2 linked regions of the Euzebya sp. genome follow. Each later gene encodes a partner of the first gene's protein in a complex. Links are inferred from orthologs where the notes say so. Each region holds a gene or a part of one and is shown in the gene's direction. Other genes may lie near its edges. The genes, in order: secY and secG.

What was found.
Region 2: the proteins of secY (region 1) and secG are in contact, whole or in part, in a crystal structure (PDB 5AWW), measured with the Thermus thermophilus proteins. The link is inferred for Euzebya sp. from one-to-one orthologs. Residues at the interface, in WP_096411648.1 of Thermus thermophilus: Leu14, Gln16, Arg17, Phe20, Ile34, Pro35, Pro37, Ile72, Arg108, Arg109, Asn112, Gln113, Arg116, Ile117, Ile120, Pro145, Gly146, Trp147, Phe152, Phe155, Val156, Val159, Thr160, Val162, Ala163, Gly164, Ala166, Leu167, Trp170, Glu173; in WP_223903268.1 of Thermus thermophilus: Tyr5, Ile9, Tyr12, Leu13, Ala16, Leu19, Val20, Val23, Leu24, Gln26, Glu27, Pro28, Gln30, Gly31, Ala32, Asp34, Leu35, Met36, Gly37, Gly38, Ser39, Ala40, Asp41, Leu42, Phe43, Ala45, Arg46, Val48, Tyr53, Thr56.

Annotation. Positions count from the first base shown.
Region 1 is NZ_CAXQBR010000074.1:9,455-12,692, forward strand. Bases 168-3,094 are described here. They hold secY (preprotein translocase subunit SecY), read left to right. Parts: upstream 168-949; coding sequence 950-2,239; downstream 2,240-3,094. Other genes in these bases: rplO (50S ribosomal protein L15), read left to right, coding at 429-875; ACEQ2X_RS16145 (adenylate kinase), read left to right, coding at 2,332-2,913; map (type I methionyl aminopeptidase), read left to right, coding at 2,950-3,094. In the rest of the region: more of map, read left to right, coding at 3,095-3,238. UniProt on the Bacillus subtilis protein: The central subunit of the protein translocation channel SecYEG. Consists of two halves formed by TMs 1-5 and 6-10.
Region 2 is NZ_CAXQBR010000021.1:100,989-104,222, reverse strand. What follows is about bases 60-2,982. They hold secG (preprotein translocase subunit SecG), read left to right. Parts: upstream 60-1,367; coding sequence 1,368-1,598; downstream 1,599-2,982. Other genes in these bases: ACEQ2X_RS05670 (ABC transporter substrate-binding protein), read left to right, coding at 1,679-2,982; ACEQ2X_RS05680 (M56 family metallopeptidase), read left to right, coding at 60-1,268. In the rest of the region: more of ACEQ2X_RS05680, read left to right, coding at 1-59; more of ACEQ2X_RS05670, read left to right, coding at 2,983-3,234. UniProt on the Bacillus subtilis protein: Involved in protein export. Participates in an early event of protein translocation.

The DNA of each region.
Region 1 (3,238 bases):
AGCGCAACCAGCTCGCGACGCTGCGGTCCCTCGGGCTGCGCCGGATCCGCCACACCGTGGTGGTCCCGGACCGCCCCGAGTTCCGCGGCATGGTCGCCACGATCAACCACCTGGTCGTCGTCGAGGAGGTCCCCGACGGGACCACCGTGCCGGCCCGGGCCGTGCGGACCGCGGTCTCCGTGGCCGACACCGGCGAGCCCGGCGTCGTCGGCGTCGTCGAGGGCCCCTCGGAGAGGACCGAGGAGCTCCTCGAGGACCAGGGCGTCGCCGGCACCGGTGCCGACAGCTCGGCGGACGTCGTCCAGAACACCCCGCAGATCGACCCGGCCCGCGGGAAGGCCGTCAAGGGCGGCACGTCGGAGAACCCCGACGTCGCGGACGCGGCGCTCGACCCCGAGCCGGCGTCCGACGAGGAGGAGTAGTCCACCATGAAGCTCAACGACCTCAAGCCGGCTCCCGGCTCGACCCGGCGCAAGACGCGCAAGGGTCGCGGCGAGGCCGCCGGCAAGGGCAAGACCGCCGGCCGCGGCACCAAGGGCACCGGCGCGCGGAAGAACGTCCCCCTCGGGTTCGAGGGCGGGCAGATGCCGCTGCAGCGCCGCCTGCCGAAGCTGCCCGGCTTCACCCCCCGGAACCGCGTGGAGTACGTCGGCGTGAACGTGTCGCGGCTCGAGTCGGCCTTCGAGGCCGGCGCGACCGTCGACCCCGCCGCCATGGCCGCGAAGGGCCTCCTCCGCGACGCGGAGGAGCGGGTGAAGATCCTCGGCGACGGCGAGCTGTCGACGTCGCTGACCGTGTCGGCGCACGCGTTCTCGAAGTCCGCGGAGGCGAAGATCACCGACGCCGGCGGCACCGTCCAGCGCCTGACCCGCTGACCCGCCGGCAGTCGTGCCAGCATGGACCTGACGTGGCCCCACGTCGGGTCCCTGCCCGAACGGAGTTGACCTAGATGTTCCGCGCCTTCGCGAACGCCTTCAAGATCCCGGACCTCCGGGGGAAGATCCTCTTCACCCTCGCGATCATCGCGGTGTACCGGCTGGGATCGGTCATCCCGATCCCGGGGGTCGACTACCAGGTCCTCGACGGCATCCTGCAGCAGGCCGAGGCGAGCGGCGTCGCCGCGCTCCTGAACCTCTTCAGCGGGGGCGCGCTGACCCAGCTCGCGGTCTTCGCGCTCGGGATCATGCCGTACATCACCGCCAGCATCATCATGCAGCTGCTGGCGGTGGTGATCCCGAAGCTCGAGGAGTGGCAGAAGGAGGGGGCGACCGGCACGGCGCGGATCACCCAGATCACCCGGTACGTCACCGTGGTGCTGGCGATCCTGCAGTCGACCGGCCTGATCGTGCTGATCGAATCCGGCCAGCTGTTCGGCGGGACGATCCCCACCGCGGGGCTGATCCCCGACGACTCGGTCCCGATCCGGGCGCTGATGGTCCTGACCCTCACCGCCGGCACGGCCTTCATCATGTGGCTGGGTGAGCTGATCACCCAGCGCGGCATCGGCAACGGGATGTCGCTGATCATCTACGCGGCGATCCTCGCGGCGCTGCCCGGCCAGTTCTCGGCCATCTACCAGCAGAACACCGTGCTGTTCGCCGTGTTCGTGCTGGTGGGCCTGATCCTCATCGTCGGCGTGGTGTACGTCGAGCAGGGCCAGCGCCGCATCCCCGTCCAGTACGCCAAGCGCCAGGTCGGCCGACGCCAGTACGGCGGCCAGCAGACCTACATCCCGCTGAAGGTCAACCAGTCCGGCGTGATCCCGATCATCTTCGCGTCCTCGCTGCTGTACCTGCCGCAGCTGAGCGCCTCGATCGTGAACAACGACGGCCTGACGAACTTCGTCAACCGCTACTTCGCGACCGGCGGCCACCCCGTCTACATCGCCACCTACCTGGCGCTGACGATCTTCTTCGCCTACTTCTACACGGCCATCACGTTCAACCCGATCGACGTGGCCGACAACATGAAGAAGTACGGCGGGTTCATCCCGGGCATCCGCCCGGGTCGCCCGACGGCCGAGTACCTGGATCGCGTCCTGACCCGCATCACCCTGCCGGGGTCGCTGTACCTGGGTGCGCTCGCCATCCTGCCCCTCGTCGTGCTGGCCCTCGGCAACGTGCAGTTCCCGCTCGGCGGGGCCACGCTGCTGATCGTGGTCGGCGTCGGGCTCGAGACGATGAAGCAGCTCGAGAGCCAGCTCATGCAGCGCCACTACGAGGGCTTCATCCGCGGCTGACGGATGTGCGGCCGCCGTCGGGCAGGCCGTAGAGTGACCCGACTGTCCGTGCACGGCGCGGGGTGACGACGATCGTGGGAGGAGCACGCGAAGTGCGATTGGTACTGCTTGGCCCGCCGGGTGCGGGCAAGGGAACGCAGTCGGCCGCCATCGTCGAGGAGTTCGGCATCCCCCACATCTCCACGGGGGACATCTTCCGGGCGAACGTGAAGGGCGAGACGCCGCTCGGCAAGGAGGCCAAGGGCTACATGTCCCGCGGCGAGCTCGTGCCGGACACGGTCGTGAACCGGATGGTCGCCGACCGGCTGCGCCAGGCCGACGCGGAGAGCGGCTTCCTGCTGGACGGCTACCCGCGCACCGTCGGCCAGGCCTACACCCTCAGCGGGATGATGGCCATGCTCGACGTCGACCTCGACGCGGTCCTCCACTTCGAGGTGCCCGACGCCGAGCTCGAGGCCCGCATCGCCAAGCGGCAGGCCACCGACGGCCGGGACGACGACGACCACGAGGTCTTCAAGCGCCGGATGCAGGAGTACCGGGACCAGACCACCGAGCTGATCCCGCACTACCGCAGGGCCGGTCTGCTGATCGCCGTCGACGCGCTCGGCAGCATCGAGGAGGTCCGCGAGCGGGTGCTGGGCGCCTGCCGCGAGGTGCAGACCGCCGGCCGCTGACGGTGTCGCCGCCCCGCGCGGCGCTACGGTGGGGCGATGATCATCCGCAAGTCGCCCTCAGAGCTCGAGGTGATGGCCCGGTCGGGCAAGATCATCGCCGACATGCACGAGATGCTCGCCGCGGCCGTGCGCCCGGGCATCTCCACCGGTGAGCTCGACGCGATGGCGGAGGACTACATCGTCCGCCACGGCGCGGTCCCGGCCTTCAAGGGCTACGGCGGCGTGGGCACGCGGATGCCGTTCCCCGGCACCCTCTGCGCCTCGGTCAACGACGAGATCGTCCACGGCATCCCGTCGCCCGAGACCGTCCTCGACGAGGGCGACC
Region 2 (3,234 bases), on another replicon or contig:
TCGCCGCCGCCGCGGCCGCGCTGGCCTGCACGGCCCCCGGATCGAGCTTCCTGCCGGCGCTGCTCGTCAGCTCGGCCGAGGGCCAGCCGATCGAGGTGTTCGGCGCCGAGGTGACCGTGCGCCGCCTCGAGTGGCTGCTCGTCGCCTACGTCGGGATCGCGTCGTATCTCGTGATCCGCCGACTGCTCGGCCACTGGGTGATCGCCCGGTACGTCGCGCTCGCCCAGCGCTGCGACGACCCGCAGATGACCGCGCTGGTCCGGCGGATCTCCTCGAAGCTCGGGATCGAGGCACCGCCGCTGCTGCTGGTCCGGCGCTGCCCCGGCGGCGCGTTCACCGCCCGGCTCCGCCGTCCCGTCGTCGCGGTCGACCCCGACCTGCTCGACGAGCTCGACGCCCGCGAGCTCGAAGGCCTGCTCGCCCACGAGCTCGCCCACCTCGCCCGCCGCGACGTGCTGGTCAACACCGTCGTCGGCGTCATCCGCGACCTCACCTTCTTCATCCCCCCGATGAACCTGGCGGCCCGCTGGCTGCGCCACGAGCAGGAGCACTCCGCCGACGACCTGGCGTCGGATGCCACCGGCCGACCGGCCGCGCTGGCGTCGTCGATCCTCAAGGTGTGGCAGGGCTCCAAGGACCACGCCAGACCCCAGGTCGCGGCGATGGCCTGCGCGACGATGGTCCCCTCACCGGCGTTGCCGGTGCCCGCGGGTCTGCCCACGCGCCTCCTCCGGCAGGGATCGCTGTCGCGCGGCGCGAAGCAGATCGCCGAGCGCGTCGTGCGCCTGATCGAGCGCGGGGCACCGCTGACCCTCCGGCGCCAGCGCATCGAGTTGACCGCCGCCATGGCCGCCGTCGTGGTCGCGACCGGGATGACGGTCCTGCTGCCCGCGCAGGTGAACGGCGAGCTGCTGCTGGCCCAGTGGACCCGCCCGCCCGCCCAGCCGGTCGTCTCACCCGCCATGGCCACGTTCGGGGCGCTGGCCGCCAACCCCTCGCCGCTGGCCGAGGCGTCCGAGGCGGTCGCCGGCTACACGGCCTCGACGGCCGAGACCTGCACCGACTGCGTGCTGCTCGAGTCCGGGGCCGAGTGGCGTAGCCAGACCGCCCCGACCCTGCCGCCGCGCGCCCCGGGCTGGCAGGCCGGCGGGCGGGTGTGGCAGCCGTCGGTGGGCGGTGCGCCGACGCCGCCGAGCGCCCAGCCGCTGTGGGGGGTCGAGGCATCCGGCAGCCGCGTCGGCTTCTTCCTGGTGCACCCCCAGGGATGACCGGCAGGGGGTGACCGGCAGGGGGTGACCGACGGCGCGTGCTCGGGCTAGGATCGACGGTCGCCCGTCGACCCGCCATCCCGCCGAAGGCCGTCCCAAGTGCTCACCATCGCCCTCGTCGTCCTGCACGTCATCGTGTCCCTGCTGCTGATCCTCTTCATCCTGCTCAAGTCGGGGAGGGGCGGCGGGCTGTCGGACATGTTCGGCGGCGGCGCGGTGGGCAGCGCTGGCGGGTCCACCATGGCGGAGAAGAACCTCGACCGCCTGACCGTCATCACCGCGGTCGTCTTCGCGATGACGACGATGGTGCTGGCGCTGCGGCTGGTGTAGGGACCAGGTCCGCGGGTGGGCCGCCCCCCGGCGTGATCCCTCCGCGGGGTCGCGGGTGCAGGGGCTGGCGCGCCGTCGCCGTGCTGGTCGCGCTGGTCGCCACGACCGCAGCCTCGTGCACCGCGGCGCCTGACGGCCCGGCCGTCCCGACGGGGCGCGACGAGCCGATCGCGACCCCGACCGGACCCGGCGGCGGGACGTTCCGCTACGGCATCGGGTCGCCGACGGCCATCGTCCCCCCGCTCGCGGCGACCCCGGACGACCAGGCGGTCGTGGACGCGGCCTTCGACTCCCTGACCGCCTGGGACGACGCCGGCAGCCCGCAGCCGTCCGCGGCGACCACGTGGTCGGCTGACGACGCGTTGGTGGAGTGGCGCTTCACCCTCCGGCCGGGCGCGTCGTTCCACGACGGGACATCGGTCACGGCGGCCGACTTCGCCGCGGCTTGGGCGACGCTGGTGGCCGAGGGCGGCTACGGCTACCTGCTCGCCGACGTCGTCGGCTACGAGGCCGCGCGCGACGGGGACGGCGTCGACCTGGCCGGCGTCCGCGTCGTGGACGACCTGACGCTCGAGGTGTCCCTCACCCGGCCGCGCGCGGACTTCGCCACCGTGGTCGGGCACCCGGCGCTGGGTCCGGTGCACCGCGGCCAACGCGAGCGGGACGAGGAGGGGTGGCGCAGCCAGCCGCTCGGCAACGGCCCCTTCGCGCTGACCGAGCCCTGGGCGAGGGGTGACTTCATCCGCGCCGCCGCGTGGGAGGGGTGGCGCAACGGCGATCGGGCCGAGGGCGGCATCGCGGAGGTGCTGTTCCGCATCGGCGACCTCGACATCAACTACCTCGCGTTCACCCAGGGACGACGGGACCTCTCGCCGGTGCCGAGCGACGCGCTGGCGCTGGCCGCCGAGGAGTACCCGGCACGGGGAGGGGAGTGGGACGGTCCGGGTCTGATCACCGGGCGGCGGCCGGAGGTGTACCTCCTGGCGATGAACCCGGCGGTGCCGCCGTACGACGACGTGGCCGTCCGCGAGGCGGTCAGCCTGGTGGTGGACCGGGCGGGCCTGGCGGCGGCGAACGAGGGCGGCAACCTCGACCCCGCCACCGGTCTGCTGCCCCCGTCCCTCCCCGGCGCCCGTGCCGACACCTGCGAGCTGTGCACGTTCAACACGACGGGTGCGCAGCAGCGGCTGGAGGACGCCGACGTCGACGAGCTGGCGATCTGGTTCAACGCCGAGGGTGGCCACGAGCGCATCCGCAACGCGATCAGGGCGGCGCTGAGCGGCATCGGGGTCCGCCTCGTGTCGAACGGCCGACGGCCCCCGCCGGACCTCGCGGCGTACCAGGACCTGCTCGAGACCGGGGAGGCCGGTCTGTTCCGCCTGCCCCTCGTCGCCGACGTCCCGTCGGGGCTGTCGGTCCTGTACCCGCTGCTGCACGGCGACGAGGTGCCGGCTCGCGGCGGGATGAACTACATGCGCTACGACAACGCCCAGGTCAACAGCCTCCTGGACCAGGCCGCCGCGACCGGCGACGACCAGCAGCGCCAGGACCTCCTCCGCCGGGTCGAGTCGCTGGCCCTCAACCGCGACCACGTCGTGGTCCCGCTGTTCACCTACCGCCACGCGGTGGTGGTCGC